DNA from 3 places in the Eikenella sp. KCOM 3110 genome. Region 2 is predicted to be linked to each of the others. Evidence: predicted binding sites of a transcription regulator. Region 2 holds the regulator's gene; each other region holds the start of a gene.
The links. Region 2 encodes FNR, which switches genes on or off when oxygen is low (the NO sensors DNR and NnrR bind a similar motif). Its sites were predicted from a motif close to TTGATNNNNATCAA; they were not measured.

Region 1 (7,468 bases), 160 kb from region 2:
GTTGCAGGCCGGCGATGACGGAGCGTTTGAAAACGTGTTCGCCGCTCCAGAAGTCGTCGCCTTCCAGCGTGGCCAGGCGGCCGCCGGCTTCTTCGTAAATCAGGGCGCCGGCGGCGTAGTCCCACAGTTTTTGGCCGCCGTGCAGGTAGAGGTCGTAGCGGCCTGCGGCGAGGTAGCACCAGTCGAGCGTGCTGGAGCCCATGCTGCGCTGCGAGCCGAAGGGGTGGAGGGTTTGCATGCGGCTGGCGAGTTTGCCGGAACGCAGGTATTTCACTTCCACGCCCGCAATGGATTCGTTGAGCTTTTTCGGCGCGTGGCGCAGGGGCAGGGGGCGGCCGTTGAGCCATGCGCCGTGACCGCGTTCGGCAGTGAACATTTCCTGCATCATGGGGTGGAAAATAGCGCCCAGCTGGGCACGGCCGTGGCGGATGTAGGCCACGGAGAGGGCGAAGTGCGGCAGGCCGTTGATGAAGTTGTTGGTGCCGTCGATGGGGTCGACTACCCACAGCCCGGTTGCGGCATGCTGCCATATGGCGTGTTGTTCGTCGGCACTCATTTCTTCGCCCAGCATCGGGCAGTCGATGATTTGCGGCAGTTTTTGGGCAAACAGGGCTTGGGCGTGCAGGTCGGCTTCGGTGAGGCGGGTGCCGTCGCTTTTGGTGCTGACGGCGGTGTTGAGAAAACGCGGCATCACGGCGGTTTGCGCCACTTCGCGAACCAGTTCTGCTAAACGGTTGAGCAAAATCTTTCCTTCCTGATGCTTTTCTGATAGAAATGGGATATTAACCATTTTTCGGGGTAAACAACAGATGCCGCGTTTTTATGTTCCGCAAACTTTTATTGCAGGCGAGGTGCTGAGGCTGCCTGAAAATGTGTGCCGACATATCCAAGTGCTGCGCTTGCAGGCGGGTGCGCCACTGGTGTTGTTTGACGGGCAGGGGCAGTCGGTGGCGGCGGAATTGCTGGAAATCGGGCGCAAACAGGCGTTGGCGCGTGTGGATCGATTGCTCACGGAAACGCGCGAATCGCCGTTGGCGGTTACGCTGATTCAGGCAGTATCGGCTTCGGAAAAGATGGATTTTGCGGTGCAAAAGGGCACGGAATTGGGGGTAAAACGTATCGTACCGGCGGTTTCCACGCGCTCGAATGTGCGGCTCTCGGGCGAGCGGTCGGAGAAAAAGGTGCGGCGCTGGCAGGAAATTGCTATCTCGGCTTGTGAGCAATGCGGGCGCAACGAAGTGCCGCCTGTGGCACCGATTGCCGATTTGGCGCAGGTGCTGGCTGCACTGCCGGCCGACTCAGGGGCGCGGCTGCTGCTAAGCCCGCACGGCGGTGTGCCGCTGCGCAGCCTGCCACCGACGCAAAGCGCGGTGTTGCTGATTGGGCCGGAAGGCGGATTGACGGCAGAAGAAGAGGATTTGGCACGCTCGCACGGGTTTCAGGCGGTGCAGCTCGGCGCACGGGTGTTGCGCACGGAAACGGCGGCGCTGGCGACATTGGCGGCGATGCAGGCCTTGTGGGGCGATTTTTAGCGGCATGGGCGCTGTGTTAGAATACGCGCGATTTTGAATTGGGATTTTCAGGTAGCCTTCTTCCTTACCTTAGAGGCTACCTGAAAAAATAAATAGATTAGGAAACAGATAAATGGCAAAACCGAAAAGCGGCCTCGGCGGCCGGGGCTTGGATTCTTTGTTGGCCGGCGCGGTGGGCGACAGCAGCGGCGACAGGCTGACCAGCGTGCCGGTGCGCGACATCAAGCCGGGGCGCTACCAGCCGCGTTCGCAAATGGACGACGAAGGCCTGCAGGAACTGGCTGATTCAATTAAGGCGCAGGGCGTAATCCAGCCGGTTATCGTGCGCGAGCACGGCCTGTCGCAATACGAGCTGATTGCCGGCGAGCGCCGTTGGCGCGCCAGCCAGCTGGCGGGTTTGGCCGAAATTCCGGTGGTGATTAAGAGCATTGGCGACGAAGCGGCGCTGGCGATAGGCTTGATTGAAAATATCCAGCGCGAAAACCTCAACCCGATTGAAGAGGCGCAGGGTTTGAAGCGTTTGGTGGACGAATTCGGCCTCACGCACGAAACTGTGGCCAAGGCAGTAGGGCGCAGCCGAAGCGCGGTGTCAAACAGCCTGCGCCTGTTGGCTTTGCCCGAGCCGGTGCAGGAAATGCTGTTTTTACGCCAGCTGGAAATGGGGCACGCACGGGCCTTGTTGCCGCTGCCGGTGATGGAGCAGCTTTCATTGGCGCAGAAGGCGGTAAAAAACGGCTGGTCGGTGCGCGAGGTGGAACGGCGCAGCCAGCTGGCGCAACAGGTGCCCCAGGAGAAGAAATCAAAAACCGTCAGCCCCGATATACGCTACCTGAACGAGGCGCTTACGGAAAAGCTGGGGGTGCGCGCAGAAGTGCAAACGGCCAACCACAAGCGCGGCAAGGTGGTGTTGCATTTCGACAGCCCGGAAACTTTTGCGCGGCTGATGCAGCAGTTGGATGTGAAGTTGCCTGATTGAGCAAAGGCTTGCTTGAGATTTTAGGTGCTTGGAAATTATGCCTGCATGGTTTTCAGGTAGCCTTTAATGCTTTAAATATTGATATTGTTTGACAAGAATTAACACTTTTCTTGACTTTGTTGTCGTTTTTGCTTATATTTAAAGAGCTAACATTTAGTGTGTGAAGATGGCTGTATGACAGCAACAATTTATCTCCAATTGGCAATCACGGCGATACTTATTGCTGTTTTTTGGGTGTTTTCCGGCGCAGTCGCAGCCAAGTCGGCAGCGTTGGGCTGTTTATGTTACGCTGTACCCACCATCTTGGCGGTACTGGTTTTAAGGTTTTTTCTAAAGTTCCCGAAATGGCGCGGCAGCGCATTTTGGCTGGGAGAAAGTTTAAAAATAGTACTGGCGCTCGTGTTAATGACGCTGGTGTTCGTTTTTTACCGCCGACACATCGTATTCGTTCCGTTTATCGTCGGGCTGGGTGCGGTGAGTCATGCGGTGTTATTGATATTTTGGAAAGTTAAAAAGTATGGCCGGTGAAAGCATGAGCGCAGCCGACTACATCAAGCACCATTTGCAAAGCTTGACCAGTTTGTCGGATGTGAGCAAAGGACAGGATCTGCAAAATATTGCCGATTTCTCGTTTGTAAACATAGATTCCCTTTTTATTGCGTCTTTTTTGGCTGTTCTCGGTTCGCTGGTGCTGTGGTACGCCGCCCGCAAGGCTACGCCGGGCGTACCGGGGCGCTTTCAGGCCGCCGTGGAGATTTTGTTTGAGTTCATCGACAATTTGTGCAAGGGCATCGTTCACAACGAGCAATCGCGTAAAATAGTGGCGCCATTGGGTTTGGCACTGTTTGTTTGGATTGTCCTGATGAACACTATGGACTTGTTGCCTGTGGATTTATTGCCGTGGATTTGGCAGCATGCAACCGGCAATCATCATGCCTTGCTTCGCGTGGTGCCTACTGCGGATTTGAACATCACTTTGGGTATGTCGATCGGGGTATTGCTTACCTGTTTTATGTTTAATATCAAGCTTAAGGGATTGGGCGGCTGGATTCACGAATTGTTTACGGCTCCGTTCGGTATTTGGCTGGCTCCGTTCAATTTTATTCTGAATCTGGTAGAGTTTTCTTCCAAAACCATTTCGCACGGTATGCGGTTGTTCGGCAATATGTATGCCGGCGAATTGGTGTTCCTGCTGATTGCTATGTTAGGCGGTGCTTGGGCGATGCCAGGTGGGGCAGTTACTTGGATAGACCCCGTATTGGCATTTTTCCATATTTTGGCCGGGTTTATCTGGGCGGTGTTCCATATTTTGGTTATTGTGTTGCAAGCATTTATTTTCGTTGCCTTGGCTTTCGTGTATATCGGCCAGGCGCATAGTTCCCATTAGTAGTTTGTTGTTTTTTCGTAGTAGTTTAACTTTCACTTTTAGATAAGGAGTTTCAAATGGATTTGAATAGTGCATTGGCCATCACTTGCGGCCTGATCGTTGCGTTCGGTGCGGTGGCTGCTGCGGTCAGTATCGCTCTCGTAGGTTCGAAATATCTGGAGGCCTCTGCCCGCCAGCCCGAGTTGATTGAGCCGCTGCAAACCAAATTGTTCCTGATTGCCGGTTTGATCGATGCGGCATTCCTGATCGGCGTGGCCGTTGCTTTGCTGTTTGCCTTCGTGAATCCGTTTGCCGGAGGTTAGAAAGATACAAACGTCCGAAGTTTGTTTAACCCTAACTGTGAAGGTTGAGTAAAGTGAATATTAATTCAGCTTTAATCATACAAATAATCGTCTTCTGCCTGTTGGTGTGGTTTACCGTGAAATTCGTGTGGCCGCCCATCGCCAAGGCTTTGGATGAGCGTGCCAGCAAGATTGCCGAGGGTTTGGCTGCTGCCGAGCGTGGGAAAAGTGATTTTGAACAAGCTGAAAGGCGTGTTGCCGAACTCATGGCTGAGGGTCGCAACCAAGTTGCCGAAATCATTACTAACGCAGAGAAACGGGCTTCCCAAATCGTTGAAGATGCCAAAAAGCAAGCCTCAGATGAAGCTGCCCGCGTTACGGCACAGGCCAAGGCCGATGTGGAACAGGAAGTGAATCGGGCGCGCGAAGCCTTGCGCGAGCAGGTGGCTGTGCTGGCGGTTAAAGGTGCTGAACAGATTTTGTGCAGCGAGATTAATGCCGACAAACATGCCCAGATGCTGGGTATGTTGAAGCAGGAGCTGTAAAACTATGGCTGAACTTGCCACCATTGCCAGGCCATATGCCAAAGCATTATTCGAATTGGCTTCTGAAAAAGGCCAAATCGAATTTTGGCTGGAAAAGCTGAAAGATTTGGCGTGGGCTGTCGGCCAACCTAAGCTTGCTACATTGCTAGACGATGCCGGTATTGTCCCTCATCAGAAGGCGGATATCTTAATTGGATTATTAGATGGTATCCACACGCCACAATATACGGATTTTAAAAACTTCCTGTATGTGTTGGCTGAAGGCGGTAGGTTGGTAGTTTTACCGGAAGTATATAACCAATACCAAGCACTGGTGTTGGCGAAGGATCATATACAAAAAGCCATAATCTACAGTGCTTTCCCGATGAGTGAAGGACAGTTCGCCAAGGTGGTAAGCGATTGCCAACAGAAATTTGGCCATAAGCTGGAGGCTACCTTAAAAGTGATGCCCGAGCTGATTGGCGGTATCAAAATTGAAGTTGGAGATAAAGTTTTGGACTTGTCCGTGCGGGGGAAGCTGAAAAACCTGTATACGGCCATGATAAATTAGGAGAGTTTCATGCAGCTTAATCCTGCTGAAATCAGTGAGTTGTTAAAATCTAAAATTGAAAACCTGAATGTAAAACAGGAAGCCAGTACCTATGGGGGCGTGATTTCTGTTACCGACGGCATTGTGCGTGTGCACGGATTGTCGGATGTCATGCAGGGTGAGATGCTGGAGTTCCCCGGCAACACGTTCGGCTTGGCCATGAACTTGGAACGTGACTCGGTTGGTGCGATTGTATTGGGTGAATACGAACACATTAAAGAAGGCGATCAAGTTAAATGTACCGGCCGTATTTTGGAAGTGCCGGTTGGTCGAGAGCTAGTTGGCCGTGTCGTGAATGCCCTGGGTCAACCAATTGATGGCAAAGGCCCTATTAACGCTAAAAAAACTGCGCCGATTGAAAAAATCGCTCCGGGTGTAATTGCACGCCAATCCGTAGATCAGCCCATGCAAACTGGCTTGAAATCAGTGGATTCTATGGTACCGATTGGTCGTGGTCAGCGTGAATTGATTATTGGCGACCGTCAAACTGGTAAGACAGCCGTTGCATTGGATGCGATTGTCAATCAAAAAGGTACTGGTGTTATCTGTATTTATGTGGCAATTGGCCAAAAAGCCTCTTCTATTGCCAACGTGGTACGCAAACTGGAAGAGCATGGCGCGATGGAGCATACCATTGTGGTGGCGGCAACTGCTTCTGAAGCAGCGGCTCTGCAATTCATTGCTCCGTATTCTGGTTGCACGATGGGCGAGTATTTCCGCGATCGTGGTGAAGATGCATTGATTGTATATGATGACTTGTCCAAACAAGCCGTTGCCTATCGTCAGATTTCTCTGCTATTGCGCCGCCCGCCCGGCCGCGAAGCATATCCAGGGGATGTATTCTACCTGCACAGCCGTCTGCTGGAGCGTGCCGCTCGCATCAATGCCGATGAAGTGGAAAAACGTACAAACGGCGAGGTAAAAGGCAAAACGGGGTCATTGACCGCATTGCCGATTATCGAAACTCAAGCCGGTGACGTTTCTGCTTTCGTGCCGACTAACGTAATTTCTATTACTGACGGTCAGATTTTCTTGGAAACTGATTTGTTCAACTCAGGTATCCGTCCAGCCATTAACGCAGGTATTTCCGTATCTCGCGTAGGTGGTTCCGCCCAAACCAAAGTTATTAAAAAACTGGGTGGCGGTATCCGTTTGGCTTTGGCTCAATATCGCGAATTGGCAGCATTCTCTCAGTTTGCTTCTGATTTGGACGAGGCTACCCGCAAGCAGTTGCAACATGGCGAAGTGGTTACTGAATTGATGAAGCAAAAACAATTCAGCACCATGAGTATTGCTGAAATGGCTTTGACCTTGTGGGCGATTAACAAAGGCTCTTACGAAGATGTGCCGGTATCTAAGGCATTAGCGTTTGAGGCGGATTTCTTAGGCTATGTGCGCACGCAGCATGCCGATATTCTGGATCAAATCAATCAGCAGGGCGTGATGAGTGATGAGAATGAGCAAGTTTTGACCGAAGCTATCAGCACATTTAAAGCCTCCCGCAACTACTCGGCTTAAACCGCAGAAAAGGAAAAGTCTGAAATGGCAGTAGGGAAAGAAATCCTCACGAAAATCCGCAGTGTACAGAATACACAGAAGATTACCAAAGCCATGCAGATGGTATCAACTTCCAAAATGCGGAAAACGCAGGACAGAATGCGTTTGGCACGGCCTTATGCTGAGAAGGTTCGCATAGTGATGAGCCACTTGGCACAGGTAGAAACTGAACATAAGCGGTTGCCAATCTTGGAAAGCCGAGAAAACATTCGGCGTGCCGGTTTCATCTTGATCACTACCGACAAGGGCTTGTGTGGCGGGTTGAATGCCAATTTGCTGAAGAGGTTTTTAGGGCAGGTGCAAGAATACCGGCAGCAGGGTGTGGAAGTGGAGGTTGTCTGCTTCGGCAGTAAAGGCTTGGCTGCCTGTAACCGTGCCGGTCTCAATGTGGTGGCCAGTGCGGTGAATCTGGGTGACACTCCGAAGATGGAAGTGCTGCTTGGTTCGCTGACTGAAGTTTTCCAGCGTTATGCAGACGGCAGCCTGGATATTGTACACTTGGTGTATTCTAGATTTATCAATACCATGCGCCAAGAGCCGAATCTGGAAACTTTGCTGCCCATCGGCCACAATGTGCTGAACGAAATATCAGAAGCAGAAG
Region 2 (7,468 bases):
AATCCACATCGCTGCGTGCTGCCAATTCCGCCGCGTTGTCGGTGGCAAACGGCACGCCGTATTTTTGTGCGGCGGCTTGGGCTTTGGCGGGTGTGCTGACAGTCAGGCCTGTGATTTCAAACAGCTCGGACAGTTTGGACAGGGAGGGGAAGTGCGCTGATGCGCCCCAGCCGCCGTCCGCGCTCAGTCCGATGATGCCGACGCGGATTTTGCGGGATTGGATTGGATGGTTCATTCGGATGTTCCTGAAGGAAAGGATTTCGGGTTTTCAGGTAGCCTTAGAGGGGCTACCTGAAAAATGGCGGCTTATTCGCCTAGGGCCTGTTGGGCGGCAGGGCTGAGCGGCTGGTTGGTTTGCAGCTGGTTAAACTGCATCACGGTGCGGTCGCCCTGTTTTTCGTCCAGCTCCACTTTCTGCACCAACTGGCCGCCGCTGATGACGATTTTGTTGAACACCTGCTGCATCACGGTGGTTTTCGGGGTGAGGGTGAGCTGCCATTGCTGTTTGCTGCCGGAAAGGGCGAGGTTGAAGTGGCGCTGCAGTTCGGCGGTGTCGCCGCCGAGCACGGCCATGAAAAGTTTTACTTGTGCGGCCTGTGCGGTTTGACTGCCATTGGCGCGCCATTGGCCTTGCGCGTCTTGGCGGCTGATGCCGTCGCGGCGTACGCGCAGTTTCATGTCAAACGGTTTCTGCAGATGCCAAAACAGGCCGCGGCCGGGGCGCAGGGCGAAGCGGCCGCCGGTTTGCACGGGCTTGTCTGCCGAACGCAAAAAACGCTGCTGGGTAAACCCGCCCTGCACGCTCTGCGGGGCTTGCAGCTGCATGGTGAGCTCGGCGGTGCTGAAGGCGAGTGCGGGGAGGGCGGTGAGGGAGAGGAGGAGGCTGAGAAGGAGTTTTTTCATGGTTTTCGGGGTAATACGGGGAGTGGAACAAGGAGCGTAGTATAGTGGATTTGCGGGCGGCTGCGGTTTTTCAGGTAGCCTCTGCCTGCCCGTCGGCTTCCGCGGCATCGGGGCGGAGGCGGTTTTGCGGATCGAGCTCGCGGGTGGCGGCGCGCAGCCAGGCCCAGGATAGGTCGTATTGCTGCTGGAAAGCGTTCCACAGGGCGTCTTCGCTCATGATGCTGTATTCGCCTTCGGTGGCCAGGGAAACGGGCAGGCCGTTTTCGATGGCTTGGTGCAGCGGCATGTATTCGCGGTCGTAGAATTCGGACATTTCGCGCATCAGCCACATGGCGTGCCGCCATTGCTCTTGGGCGGCCTCCAGTTCGGGCAGCAGGCGTTCCCATTCGCGGTAGAGGGCTTGGATGCGGTCGATACGCGCTTGGGCGGCTTCGGGGGTGAGGTTCGGCATGGTTGCCTCCGGTGTTTGTTGACTGGGTGGCGCGGGCTTCGGGCTACCTGAAAACCTACAGCCCGAATTCCTGCAGGAAGCGGGCATCGTCTGCCCAGCCGGATTTCACTTTCACCCAAACTTTGAGGAATACTTTGGTTTCAAACAGTTTTTCCATATCCAGGCGGGCTTCGGTGGAGATTTTTTTCAGTTTTTCGCCGCCTTTGCCGATGATGATGGCTTTTTGGCCGTCTTTATCCACCAACACGGCGATGTAGATGCGGTATAGCCCGTCTTCTTCTTCAAACTGTTCCACCGCCACGTTGGCGGCATAGGGCAGCTCTTCGCCGAGGTGGCGGAACAGTTTTTCGCGCACGATTTCGGCGGCGAGGAAGCGGGCGGAACGGTCAGTGACCGCGTCTTCGGGATAGAGCGGCACGCCCTCGGGCAGATGGGGGCGCAGGATGGCGAGCAGCTCGCCGATGCGCAGGCCGTGTTTGGCGCTCACGGCTTCCGCGCCGGCAAAATCAAACTCTCGGCGCACGGTTTCGATAAATTCTTCCAATTCGGCCTTGCTCTTGGCGCGGTCGATTTTGTTCACCACGAGGATGACGGGCAGGTGTTTGGGCAGCAGGCGGACCACGGCGCGGTCGGCTTCGCTGAAACGCATGGCTTCCACCACGAAAGCCACCACGTCCACGCCGCCGAGGGCTTCGGTAACGTTTTGGTTGAGCCGGTCGTTGAGCGCGTTGCGGTGGCGGGTTTGGAAGCCGGGGGTGTCCACGAAGATGAACTGGCTGCGCTCATCGGTATAAACGCCGGTGATTTTGTGGCGGGTGGTTTGGGCCTTTTTGCTGGTGATGCTGATTTTCTGGCCGATGAGGTGGTTCATCAGTGTGGATTTGCCCACGTTCGGCCGGCCGACGATGGCCACGAAGCCGCAGCGGAAATCGGAAGAGGGTGTTTGGTTCATGCGTTTTTCCTGACGATATATTTTTCAGGTAGCCTCTAACCCGCTAGGCACAGGCTACCTGAAAGTTTGGCGGGCGCTATTTTTTAATGCGAATTTTGCTTTCGGGGCTGTCAAACACGATTTCGGGCAGATGCCATTGCGCCATGAGTTTGTTCAGTGCCCTGATTTTCAACATGCGCACGGGTTTGCCGGCCAGAATGGGAGCGTTGATGGCGAAGCGGTTGATGCCGAGCAGGAAGTTAATGCACTCCTGCACCAACATATCGTTGCCTTCAAAGCGGATTTCGGTGGCGCTGGTGAGCATGCCGGTGCCTTTGGCCCACACGCCTTTGTCGTTCAGTTTATAGCCGTTCTCCTTTGCCCAAGCCTGCCATTCGGGTGAGTTTTCCGCACCTTCCGGCACGTGGATGCGCAGCTCGGGATAGTCTTTTACCGCGTTTTTGGAGGAGAACCATAAGAAGAAAATGCCGATAAATGCGCCAAATAAGACGCTGAACACAAAAACCATGATTGAATCCTTTATTAAGTTGAAAATGAATAGCTAATATATAGCATGCCGTTTTCTGTCGGTAAATCCTGCCTGCAAGGCTTGTTTGCATTAGCTCAAATATTATTGGCCTGAATGATAGCGGCATCAGCAGCGATTCAGGCATGGGATTTGCGCTGTTTTTTGTTTTTGCCGGGCAGGGGGTGATGTTCCTGCAGCCAATCCAGCGCCTCTTTGGCTGCGGCTTGTTCGGCGGCGCGGCGGCTGGCGGCTTGGGCGCGGGTGATGTGGGCGAGTTCGCCCAAGTCGCAGGAGATGTCGAAACGGGCATCGCAGCCCTCGCCGGATTGGTGTTCGATGCGGTATTTGGGCAGGGGCAGGCGGCGGGCCTGCAGGGCTTCTTGGAGCAGGGTTTTCGGGTCTTTGCCCTGGTTGCTCAAATCGATGTTGGCAATGCGCCGGGCAAACAGGCGGCGCACGGTTTGCTCGGCGGCGGCGAAATCGGCATCGAAGCTGATGGCGGCCAGCAGGGCTTCCACGGCATCGGCCAGGATGGAGGGGCGGTCGAAGCCGCCGCTTTTGAGTTCGCCCACGCCCAAATACAGCGCGCCGCCCACGCCCATGCTGCGGGCGATTTCGGCGAGCACGTCTTGGTTGACCAGATTGGCGCGCAGGCGGGAGAGTTCGCCTTCGCTATAGCCGGGGAAGGCGTCGAACAGCATTTTGGCCACGCTGTAATCGAGGATGGCGTCGCCGACAAACTCGAAGCGTTCGTTGTTTTGGGCGCTGTAGCTGCGGTGGGTGAGCGCCTGCTCGAGGAGGCGGGGATTCTGGAAGCTGTGTCCGAGGTGGCGTTGCAGCTCTTCGCCGGCCCGGGCGCGGCGCGGATCGGGCTTCGGGAGCTTGCGGGGTTTGGCGGTGGGTTTGCTCATGATGGCGGGATTATATCGGGTTTGGCAGCGCGGCGCAGGCAATAGATGGTTTTCAGGTAGCCTCTATGCGGTTTGCGGTAGGCTACCTGAAAAGTGGCGGATTATGGGTATTAAAAAGAATGCCGCTGCATTGGCTCGATGTTTTGCCTGCCTGGCGGCTTGTGCTTTCAGGTAGCCTTTGTTTGCCGGATAAAGGCTACCTGAAACCTTGTTCACACGGTTTGCGAATATTGGGCGGCGGTGTCGCGGGAGCGCAGGTGGCGGTCGAACACCATGGCGATGTTGCGGATGAGGAAGCGGCCTTTGGGGGTGACGGTTAGGCCGGTTGCATTAAGCTCAACCAGGCCTTTGGCGGCGAGGGTGGCGGCATCGGCCAGCTCGGCAGCGAAATATTGGGCGAAGGGCTGGCGGCATTCGGCTTCGTAATCGGCAAACTCGAGGCCGAAGCGGCACATGAGGTCTTGAATGAGGCGGCGGCGCAGCAGGTCGTCTTCGTCGAGCAGGTAGCCGCGGAACAGGGGCAGCCGGCCGGCATCGAGGTCGGCATAGTAGGCTTCGATTTGGCGCTGGTTTTGGCTGTAGATGCGGCCGATTTTGCCGATGGAGGATAGGCCGACAGCGATGAGGTCGCAGTCGGCGTGGGTGGAATAGCCTTGGAAGTTGCGTTGCAGGCGGCCTTCGCGCAGGGCGACGGCGAGCTCGTCTTGGGGCTTGGCGAAGTGGTCCATGCCGATGAAGACGTAGCCTTCGCTGCCCAGCCGCTGCACGATTTGCTGGAGCATGTCGAGCTTGGTGTTGCTGTCGGGCACGGCATTGGTGTCGATGCGGCGCTGGGGTTTGAAGATGTGCGGCAGGTGGGCGTAGTGGTAAACCGCCAGCCGGTCGGGGTTGAGGGCGAGCACTTTGTCCAGCGTTTGTTGCATGGTGGCGGGGGTTTGGTGCGGCAGGCCGTAAATCAAATCGACGCTCACGGATTGGAAGCCGGCTTCGCGGGCGGCGTCGATCACCACACGGGTTTCTTCTTCGCTCTGGATGCGGTTTACGGCTTGTTGCACTTGGGGATCGAAATCCTGAATGCCCACGCTCATGCGGTTGAAGCCGAGCGAGCCGAGAAACAGCACGGTTTCGCGGCTTACTTTGCGCGGGTCGATTTCGATGGAGTATTCGCCCTGCGGCATCAGGGTGAAGTGCTCGCGGATAAGGCCGAACACGAAATCGAGCTGGGCATCGGAGAGGAAGGTGGGGGTGCCGCCGCCAAAATGCAGCTGCGCCAATTCGGGTTTGCCTTGCAGGAGTTCGGCCTGCAGGGCGAATTCTTTTTTCAGGTAGCCCAGGTATTGGTCAGCGCGGGCGGTGTCTTTGGTGATGATTTTGTTGCAGCCGCAGTAGTAGCAGATGGTGTTGCAGAAGGGGATGTGGATATAGAGCGAGAGGGAGCCGGGCGTGCGGTTGCGCACGGCTCGGGTGTAGTCTTCGGCGGTAAAGCCTGCGTGGAAGCGGTCGGCGGTGGGGTAGGAGGTGTAGCGCGGGCCGTTGGCGGGCAAGGAGGCGATGAGCTTGCGGTCGAAGATGATTTCTTGGGTGCGGTTGGCAGACATGATTGTGTTTAAATTAATGTTATTATTTGGGAAATATGCGGCAATAGGTTTTGTTTGTGAAATCGGGTAAAATGCGGATGTTTGCAAATTGCCCCGACTATTGCCGGGCGGTAAGTATAAACGATAATTGCCGCCGCTTCATAAGCCCAGTTTGCTTAGAAAGTTAGCACACACATGAAAGCCATGCCCCTCGCCACGACTTGTTCGCGCTGCGTTTTTAAAGAGTTATGCCAGCCCAATGCCGCGATTGCGGTGGCGGTGGAGCGCGTTGATGCGGTTATCAAGCGCAGCCGCCGCCTGAAAAAGGGCGATTTCCTGTTCCGCAACGGCGACAGGTTTGATTCACTGTTCGTGGTGCGCACCGGTTTCCTGAAAACAGTTGTTGCCAGCCAAGACGGGCGCGATCAGGTTACCGGTTTTTTTATGTCGGGCGAGCTGGTGGGCATGGACGGCATCTGCAACCAAATGCACTACTGCGATGCGGTGGCGCTGGAAGACACGGAAGTATGCGAGCTGCCCTATGCCAATATGGAGGAGCTTTGCGCGGCGGTGCCGGAATTGCAGCTGCATTTCTACCGGCTGTTCAGCCAAGAAATCGTGCGCGACCAAAACGTGATGCTGCTTTTGGGCAATATGCGCGCCGAAGAGCGGCTGGCCGCCTTTCTGATTAACCTGTCGCAACGCCTGAAAAAACGCGGCCTTTCGGCCAACGATTTTATTTTGCGCATGTCGCGCGAGGAAATCGGCAGCTATTTGGGGCTGAAGCTGGAAACGGTGAGCCGCACGCTCTCCAAATTCGGCCAGGAGGGGCTGGTGGAAGTGGAATACAAACACATCCGCCTGCTCAAGCCCGAACGGCTCAAACAGCTGGCTTCCGGTACCCAGCCCGCTGTGGTTTGAAGCAGCTTTCCGCATTTGTCTTTATTTCCCAACCGCTTGGCAGGCTACCTGAAACTTCGGCCGCCAAGCCCAACCTTCCAATATGAAAATCCTCATCTTAGGCAGCGGCCAAGTGGGCACTGCCGTGGCACAGAATTTGGTGGAAATCCCCAACCACGACGTTACCATTATCGATAACGATCCCGAAGCCCTGCGCAACATTGGCAGCAAGCTCGATGTGCAAACCTTACTGGGCAACGGCTCTTCTCCTGCCGTGATGGCCGAAGGCGGCGCCTACGACACCGACCTGCTGCTCGCCCTCACCCGCCACGACGAAACCAATCTGGCCGCCTGCAAGCTTGCTTCCAGCCTGTTCAACATCCCCAACCGCATCGCCCGCGTGCGCCTTTCCGATTATTTGGAATTCACCGGCCCCGACGCCGAAGAAGATAACGACGGCCGCGGCACGCTCGATCTGTTCGGCGTGAGCGAATCCATCTGCCCCGAGCAGCTGGTTACCGAGCGGCTGGCCGATTTGCTCTGCCACCCCAGCGCCCTGCAGGTGCTCACCTTTGCCGAAGACAAAGTGCGCATGCTGGTGGTGCGCGCGCAAAGCGGCGGGCGGCTGTTGGGGCAGCCTATCCACACCATCCACGAACACCTGCCCGAAGGCACCGACTGCCAAATCTGCGCCATCTACCGCAACAACAAGCTGATTATGCCCACGCCGCAAACCGTGATTCAGCAGGGCGACGAAGTATTCGTGGCGGCCGCCACTTCGCAAGTGGCCGAAGTGTTGCGCGAATTGCGCCCGCAGCAGCAGCCCACGCGGCGCGTGATGATTGCCGGCGGCGGCCAAATCGGCTTCCGCCTCAGCCGCCAGCTGGAAGACCGCTTCGATGTGAAAATCATCGAAATCAACGAAAAACGTGCCGAATGGCTTTCGGAAAACCTCAACAGCACCCTCGTGCTGCACGGCTCCGCCGCCGACGAAAGCCTGCTGGAAGGCGAATACATCGACGAAATCGACGTATTCTGCGCGCTCACCAACGACGACGAAAACAACATCATGGCCGGCATGCTGGCCAAAAGTCTCGGCGCCAAGCGCGTTATCGCCATCGTCAACCGTTCCAGCTATGTGGATTTGCTGCAAGGCAATACCATCGACATCGCCGTATCGCCCCACTTGGTGACCATCGGCTCGATTTTGGCGCACATCCGGCGCGGCGACGTGGAAGCCGTCCACCCCCTGCGCGGCGGCAATTC
Region 3 (7,468 bases), 1.2 Mb from region 2:
CCTGCACGCCAGACGCGCTCACAGCCACGGTTTCCAGCACGGGCACGCCCAACAGTTCGCTCAGTTTCGCCGCGTCGATATTCAAACCGCGCCGCTGCGCCACGTCGCTCATGTTCAGCGACACCACCATCGGCAGTTTCAGCGTTTTCAGTTCCAAAATCATGCGCAGCGTCATGCGCAGGTTGGTCGCGTCGGCCACGGCAATGATGGCATCGGGCGGAATGCCGAGTTTGCCCACCGCCACGTCTTTCGCCACCGCTTCGTCGGGGCTGGTGGTGCGCAGGCTGTATGTGCCGGGCAAATCGACAATGCGCACGGCTTCGTCGTCCAAAAACGCACCTTCGCGCTTGTCCACCGTTACGCCAGGATAATTGGCCACTTTGGCATGCGCGCCGGTCAGCCCGTTGAACAAGACGGTTTTGCCGCAGTTCGGCGCGCCGATAAGGGCGAAATAGCTCAGTTCCATCGTATTTCCTTTTTGATTCTTCTCGGTTTTTCTTCTGTTCGCCGCGTGCAGGCTGCTTTCGGGCGGCGCGGCACGGGGCTCAGGCAGCCTGCACTTTGGTCGGCAGGGTTGCAGGCTGCTTTTTCATTTCAACTTCGTTGAAGCTGACGCTTTCAGGTAGCCTTTAAGGTGCAGGCTGCTTTTGTTCCGCATCGACCACATGGCACATAATCTTCCCCGCCTCATCGTGCCGCAGCGAAAACTGCGACTGGTTGCCCAAGCGCACCGCAAACGGCCCGCGCCCGAAACCGCCCACGGCAATCACCTGCAAAGGCATGCCGCCGGAAAAGCCCAAATCCGCCAAACGGCGCGACACCAAGGCATCAAGCTCGCCGAACACGGGATTGGGGACAATGGAATCAATATGCGCAACCGCGCCTTTGCGCAGCTGGGAGAGTGGGATGGTGGACATGGCGGGGCTTTCTGAGGGAACGGGTGCGAAGGAATGGCGCACCGAAATGGTTTTGATATTTCTTAGCCAGTTTATTACGATAATAAATCTTTTTAACATAAAACTCAAGCTGAAACCCCCGTTATTCCGCCTTTTCAAACAAACCATTGCGACAAATCAAAAAAGAATGATTTTCAGATGAAGCCGAATTCAAGGCACATAAAAAGGCTACCTGAAAATCCGGTTTCGCAGAAACTTCTCTGCGCCGCGTTTCAGGTAGCTTTTTTTATAGTGGATTAACAAAAATCAGGACAAGGCGGCGAGCCGCAAACAGTACACACGTTACGGCAAGGCGAGCCAACGCCGTACCGGTTTAATTCATTATAAAATCGGGTTTGGCTGTTGCGGGCTAATTTTTCTTTCGCCGCGCCGTCAGCCTCCCGGCACTCGGGCTTAAGCCAAATCCAATTTGCCCAACACGAAGTCGATATCTTTGTCGCCGCGGCCGGAAAGGTTGACCAGCAGGCGTTTGCCGCCATCGAGTTCGGCTGCACGGCGTAAGGCATAGGCCACGGCGTGGGCGGATTCGAGCGCGGGAATAATGCCTTCCTCTCGTGAGAGTGCCAGGAAGGCGTTGAGGCATTCGGCATCGGTGGCGGTTTCGTAGCGGCCGCGGCCGATATCCTTCAAATGGCAATGCTGCGGGCCGACGCCGGGGTAATCCAGACCGGAGGCAATAGAATGTACGGCAGCGGGTGTGCCGTCTTCGTTTTGCAGGTAGTAGCAGTTGAAGCCTTGGATATTGCCGAATTTGCCTTTGGTCATGGTGGCGGCGTGGCGGCCGGGCTTGTCGAGGCCTTCGCCGGCCGGCTCTACGCCCACCAAGGCTACGGATGGGTCGTCCATAAAGGCGTTGAATAGGCCGATGGCGTTGGAGCCGCCACCCACGCAGGCGATGACTTCATCCGGCAAGCCGCCCTGCTCGCGCTGGAATTGTTCGCGCGCTTCGTGGCCGACAATGCTTTGGAAATAGGCCACCATTTCGGGATACGGTGCGGGGCCGACTACGGAGCCGATGGCGAATATGCTGCTGTCGATTTGTTCCAGATAGGCGGCGAAAGCGCTATCAACGGCTTCTTTAAGCGTGCCTGCTCCGGCAGATACCGGCACGAGTTTGGCACCAAGGATTTTCATGCGCGATACATTGGGGTGCTCTTTGGCAATATCGACCACGCCCATGTGGATTTCGCATTCGAGGCCGAGTAAGGCGGCGGCGGTGGCCAGCGCTACGCCGTGTTGGCCTGCGCCGGTTTCGGCAATCACTTTTTTCTTGCCGAGTTTTTTGGCCAGCAGCACTTCGCCGATGCAGTGGTTGATTTTGTGGGCGCCGGTGTGGTTGAGGTCTTCGCGTTTGAGGAAGATTTGCGCACCGCGTTTGGAGAGGGTGCGGGCGTGGTAGATGGGGCTGGGGCGGCCGACATAGGTGGCTTGCAGGCGTTTCATTTCGCTGATGAAGTCGGCATCGCGGATGATGCTGTGAAAACCGGCTTCCAGTTCGGCCAGGGCTTGGGCCAGTGCGGGATGGCCGATGCGGCCGCCGTGCTGGCCGAAGTTGCCGTTTTGATCGGGAAGGATGAGGGGGTTGAGCTGCTCTTGAATCATGTTTTCTCCTGTTGGGTGTGAGAAGGGATGGTTTTCAGGTAGCCCTTTGGGGATGGGAGGCTACCTGAAAAATGAAAATGGCCGCCCGTCCTGTTTTCAGGTAGCCTCTGCCCGGGTGAGCAGCATGGCGTCGCCGTAGCTGAAAAAGCGGTATTGCTGTTCGATGGCGTGGCGGTAGGCGGCACGGATGTGTTCGACGCCGGAAAAGGCGCTCACCAGCATCAGCAGGGTGGATTTGGGCAGGTGGAAGTTGGTAATCAGGCCGTCGGCTACCTGAAAACGGTAGCCCGGGGTGATGAAAATATCGGTATCGCCCTCGCCCGCTTGCAGGCGGCCGCTTTGGGCGGCGGCTTCCAGGCTGCGCATGGAGGTGGTGCCGACAGCCCATACGTGTTTGCCGTTTGCTTTGGTTTCCTTAATAGCTTCAACGGTTTCAGCGGGGATGCTGTACCACTCTTTGTGCATTTTGTGTTCGGCAATATTTTCGCTGCGCACGGGCTGGAAAGTGCCGGCGCCCACATGCAGGGTCACTTCGGCGCGGCGGATGCCGTTTGCCTGCAGTTGTGCCAACAATTCGGGGGTGAAGTGCAGGCCGGCGGTGGGGGCGGCAACGGCGCCTTGATGCTTGGCGTAAACGGTTTGGTAGCGTTCGTCATCAGCTGCGTCGGCAGCGCGCTCGATATAGGGCGGCAGCGGCAAGCGGCCGGTTTGTTCGAGGATTTGGTATACGTTGAGGCTACCTGAAAACCGCAGCTTAAAAAGCTCGCCTTCGCGTTCTTCCATTTGCGCCCGAATGCCGCCGTCAAATTCCAGCAGGCTGCCGGGCTTGGGGGATTTGGAGGAGCGGATGTGTGCCAGGGCGCAGTGTTCGTCCAATACTCGTTCAATCAAGGCTTCAATGCGCCCGCCGCTGGCTTTGCGCCCGAACAGGCGGGCTTTCATCACTTTGGTGTTGTTGAACACGAGCAGATCGCCGGCTTCGAGCAGGTTTGGCAGCTCGGCAAACAGGCGGTCGCATAGGGGGCGGCCGGGGCGGGCGTCGAGCAGGCGGCTGCTGCCGCGACGTTCGGGCGGCCGCTGGGCAATCAGGTGTTCGGGCAGGTGGAAATCGAAATCGGCAAGCTGCATGGCGTGGTAGGCAGGCGGAGGAAAGCGGGCATTATATAACCATTTTACTTGAGTGGCTGGGGTTTACATTTTCAGGTAGCCTCTCATATCGGCCAAGGCTACCTGAAAAATAGGCAAGCGTTTTCAAGCGATATTGTCAGATTGCCTGCTCCCTCCCACCCTGCCCATTCCCCGCAGCTCTGAAAAAATCGGCTAAAACCCTTGCCAGACGGGCATAAAGCCGCTACCTTTCGCCTGGTTTCCCTTTTCCACGGTGTTTTAATGAGCAAACTGCCCTACCACGGCCCGAACTGGCGCAAACTCTGGCTGAAAACGCTGTTTTTCAGCCTGGTTTTGCTGGCATTGTGGCTAGGTGCATCATTCGGCCTGCGCCACCTGCTCAGTGAAACCCGCATCCGCCAAACCGCCAACCAAATGCTTGCCGCACAAGGCCAGCAGCTGAATTTCGACGGCCGTCAAATCGAACGCGGCTGGTTTCCCTATCCTTACATAGTGCTGCACCAAGTGGGCTTGAGCCGCACCCAGGGCGGCAGCCAAACCATGAATGCCGAATCCGCACGGCTCTCCTTCGGCTGGCCGTCTCTGTGGGGCGACATCTCCCTCCACAGCCTGCACCTGCAACGCGCCAGCATCAGCGCACAGCGGCTGGAAAACGGGCAGTGGGAAGTAGCCGGGTTCACCGACAATCAAGCCGAAAACAGCACCCTGCCCCACCGCATCGAACTGGAAGACAGCACCCTGCGCCTGCAATACGGCGGGCAAAAACAAACCCTGCGCCAAGCAGCCGGCTTCATCGACCGCGCAGACGGAAACTTCAGCCTCTCCGCCAGCCTGTTTGCCCCGCAGGAATACCGGATACAGGCCTCCGGCAGCTACAGCGGCAGCCATTTCGAGCAGCTCCAAACCACCCTTTCCGGCTTCCTGCCCGACGGCCAGCCCTTCACCGCCGCCTGGCAAGGCAATGCCGACTACACCCCCGGGCAAAGCCGCCTCAACACCAAAGAAGGCCGCCTCAGCATCCAAATCCCCGATTGGCAGCTCAACATCGAAGGCAACACCCGCAACTGGCAACTCACCCCCGACAGCGCCGTATTGCCCGAAACCCACATCATCTTCAGCAACGCCGACCCCGCCAACGGCCAGCCCCCCGCCGATGCCGTGCGCCACAGTGGCAGCGGCAGCATCAACAAAGCCTCCTATCAAAACCACACCCTGGAAATCGGCGGCTTCCAAATCAGCGGCACCGCCGAATACGGCCGGGGCAGCAGCGGCTACAGCGCCAACGGCCGCCTCCAAGCCGGCCCCGGCCATTTCCAAATCGACAGCCTCTACCTCAGCACCCGCCACAACGCCGCCCCCGGCAGCATGCCCTACCTCTCCGGCCAATGGCACGGCCAAGCCGCCGGCAACGGCCAAAGCTGGAACGCCGAGCTGCAAGGCAGCCTCGACAACAACGAAGGCTACCTGAAAATTTCCGGCAGCCTCAGAGAACAAGGCCACAACATCCAAGCCGCCCTCAACCTGAGCAAACTCTCCCTCAGCGGCTACCTCGAATCCGAGCGCCCCCCTGCCGCCGAAAATACCCCGCCCCTATGGCTCCAATATTGGCCGCAGGTCCTGCGCCGCCGCCAAATCAGCCTCACCCTCGACATCGGCACACTCGAAAGCTCCGGCCTGCAAATCCAAAACTTCCACAGCACCCTGCACCTTGATGCCGACAAGCTCGAAGCCCAAACCATCAAAATGCAGATGTACGAAGGCAGCGCAGAAGGCAGCGCCGTGCTGCACCAAGGCAGCCGCCCCAAATGGGAAGCCGCCCTCCGATTCAGCAACATCCAAATCAAACCCCTGCTGCAAGACGCCTTCCGCTTCAACCACCTCAGCGGTCGCGGCAACGCATCCTTCCGCCTCGGCGCAGAAGGCCTCAACCGCAGCGAATGGCACACCACCCTGGCCGGGCAAGGCAAAATCGTGCTCGACAACGGCGCCTGGCAAGGCATCAACCTCGGCAAACTCCTCAACAAACCCGATAATCTGCCCGCCCGCAACTTCATCCGCTACAACGCCGAGAGCAGCACCCCCTTCCGCCACTTCAGCATCGAAGCCGCCGTAGAAAACGGCATCGGCACCACCCCGCGCCTCAGCCTGCAAAGCGACAGCCTCAACCTCAGCGGCCAAGGCAGCTTCGACATCCGCACCGCCACCCTCAACTACGCCGTGCTTGCCAGCGCCGGCCAAGACCTCTGGCTGCCGTTGAAAATCAATGGCAGCATCAACCGCCCCAACTTCGCCCTCGACTACCAGCGCATCACCGGCAATCTGCAAAGCCCCGAGCAGAAACAACGCGCCCTGCAAGACGTGCTCCAACAGCAATGGCAGTGGATACAGAAACTGCCCGAAAACCAACAGCCCTAGCCGTCGCACGCATACCTGGCCGCCTGCTTTCCGGCAATAATTTCCAGGTAACCGCAGCCGGCCAAACAAAGGCTACCTGAAAACCTTGGCAACAGGATTTTCAGGTAGCCTTTTTGATATGGTATATTCACTCCAAACAATTCTATTTCAAACGATTATGCCCTCATCTCCAAAATCCGTCCAAGACTGGATCTCATCCAGCCACTTGTATGAAGAAAACCTATTTTTCTATTTCCTGATTAATCTGGTTTGGTATTTTATCGGCGTGGCCACCTTGGGCTTCAAGGTTTCCGGGCTCAACACCACCTCCAACCTGCTGCTCAATTTCCTGTGGTGCGTCTGCCTGTGGGCGGCGGTGTGTTTTCCCGATTTCTGGTATCGGTTGATATTGGGGGAAGACGCCTACTTGTTCCGCGAGGAGGAGAAATTTCAGGATATCTTGGATGTCATCCAAGACGGGGAAAGCCGGGAGGAAGCCGCCGCTTACTTGGAGGAAAGCAGCAGCCGCCTGATGCGGCGCAGCGAGATTTTGGCACTGGGCTTTCTGTTTATGGTGCTGCTGTTTGATGCTTTTTATTGCAAAGCCTGGGTAAAAAACCTGGCCTTGGTGTGGCAGCCCGATTGGGTAACGGCGTGTATCGATTGGGTGAAGAGTAATCTTGCATTGCCACCGATTTATCAGAAATGGGATCTTTTTACATTATATTTTGGCTCTTCGGAAACAGGTCGTATGTTGACAGCAAGATTTGGTGACGAATTTCAGTTTATACAAACGCCGTTCAGCAATACCCTATTTTTTTATCACTTTATCCGTTGCGTATTGTTTGTCCCCATTGTGGCGGCACTTTCTTATGTATTGTGGCAGCCGATGCAGTTGATGGGCAATTCAGATAAAGATCCCGCCAATATTCACAGCATCATGGGCTTTATCCGTGCCTGTGCCTGGTCTATTGTGATGGGTTTTTTTCTAGTTTTATTAAGCTATTTTTTAATTAATGATATAACAATATTTTCAGAATATGTTTTATTAGGTAAAGGAATAGGTATCATAATATTCTTTTATTTTTTTATCGCACTACCAGTACGCTTTTTCACAGGCTAGTTGGTGTTTTTTAAACGTGTCATCTTAAAACTTATTTTCAGGTAGCCTTCCGCCCCAAGCCGCACCCAAGCAAAATTGCCGATACCCAAGACTTCCCCTATACCGCCACCCAGTTTTCACTAATACCGTTTTCACTAATACCGTTTTCACTAATACCGTTTTCACTAATCGAACATAGAGCCTATATGCCCCGCCATTCCATTCCCAAGCCCCCGCCCATGCCCTCCGCCGTTTGGGTGCTGACCACCAGCACCTACGAGCAATA

Region 1: a site for FNR is predicted at 2,597-2,610, ahead of ELB75_RS00360 (ATP synthase subunit I). Genes of this name have one in related genera too.
Region 3: a site for FNR is predicted at 1,064-1,077, ahead of ELB75_RS07585 (FeoA family protein). Genes of this name have one in related genera too.

The regions. Positions count from the first base shown of each region.
Region 1 covers NZ_CP034670.1:47,589-55,056, forward strand. The annotation lists gene ELB75_RS00345 (inositol monophosphatase family protein) at 1-742, opposite strand, end outside; gene ELB75_RS00350 (16S rRNA (uracil(1498)-N(3))-methyltransferase) at 810-1,532, shown strand; gene ELB75_RS00355 (ParB/RepB/Spo0J family partition protein) at 1,645-2,508, shown strand; gene ELB75_RS00360 (ATP synthase subunit I) at 2,683-3,036, shown strand; gene atpB (F0F1 ATP synthase subunit A) at 3,026-3,895, shown strand; gene atpE (F0F1 ATP synthase subunit C) at 3,952-4,197, shown strand; gene ELB75_RS00375 (F0F1 ATP synthase subunit B) at 4,251-4,721, shown strand; gene ELB75_RS00380 (F0F1 ATP synthase subunit delta) at 4,726-5,271, shown strand; gene atpA (F0F1 ATP synthase subunit alpha) at 5,281-6,828, shown strand; gene atpG (F0F1 ATP synthase subunit gamma) at 6,853-7,468, shown strand, end outside.
Region 2 covers NZ_CP034670.1:209,453-216,920, forward strand. The annotation lists gene ELB75_RS01130 (Gfo/Idh/MocA family protein) at 1-235, opposite strand, end outside; gene ELB75_RS01135 (LolA family protein) at 307-903, opposite strand; gene ELB75_RS01140 (DUF4298 domain-containing protein) at 974-1,354, opposite strand; gene era (GTPase Era) at 1,410-2,306, opposite strand; gene ELB75_RS01150 (hypothetical protein) at 2,383-2,814, opposite strand; gene rnc (ribonuclease III) at 2,952-3,725, opposite strand; gene hemN (oxygen-independent coproporphyrinogen III oxidase) at 3,938-5,323, opposite strand; gene fnr (fumarate/nitrate reduction transcriptional regulator Fnr) at 5,498-6,223, shown strand; gene trkA (Trk system potassium transporter TrkA) at 6,306-7,468, shown strand, end outside.
Region 3 covers NZ_CP034670.1:1,503,848-1,511,315, forward strand. The annotation lists gene feoB (ferrous iron transporter B) at 1-466, opposite strand, end outside; gene ELB75_RS07585 (FeoA family protein) at 630-917, opposite strand; gene trpB (tryptophan synthase subunit beta) at 1,350-2,558, opposite strand; gene queA (tRNA preQ1(34) S-adenosylmethionine ribosyltransferase-isomerase QueA) at 2,655-3,686, opposite strand; gene ELB75_RS07610 (AsmA family protein) at 3,948-6,101, shown strand; gene ELB75_RS07615 (hypothetical protein) at 6,259-7,203, shown strand; gene ELB75_RS07620 (hypothetical protein) at 7,389-7,468, shown strand, end outside.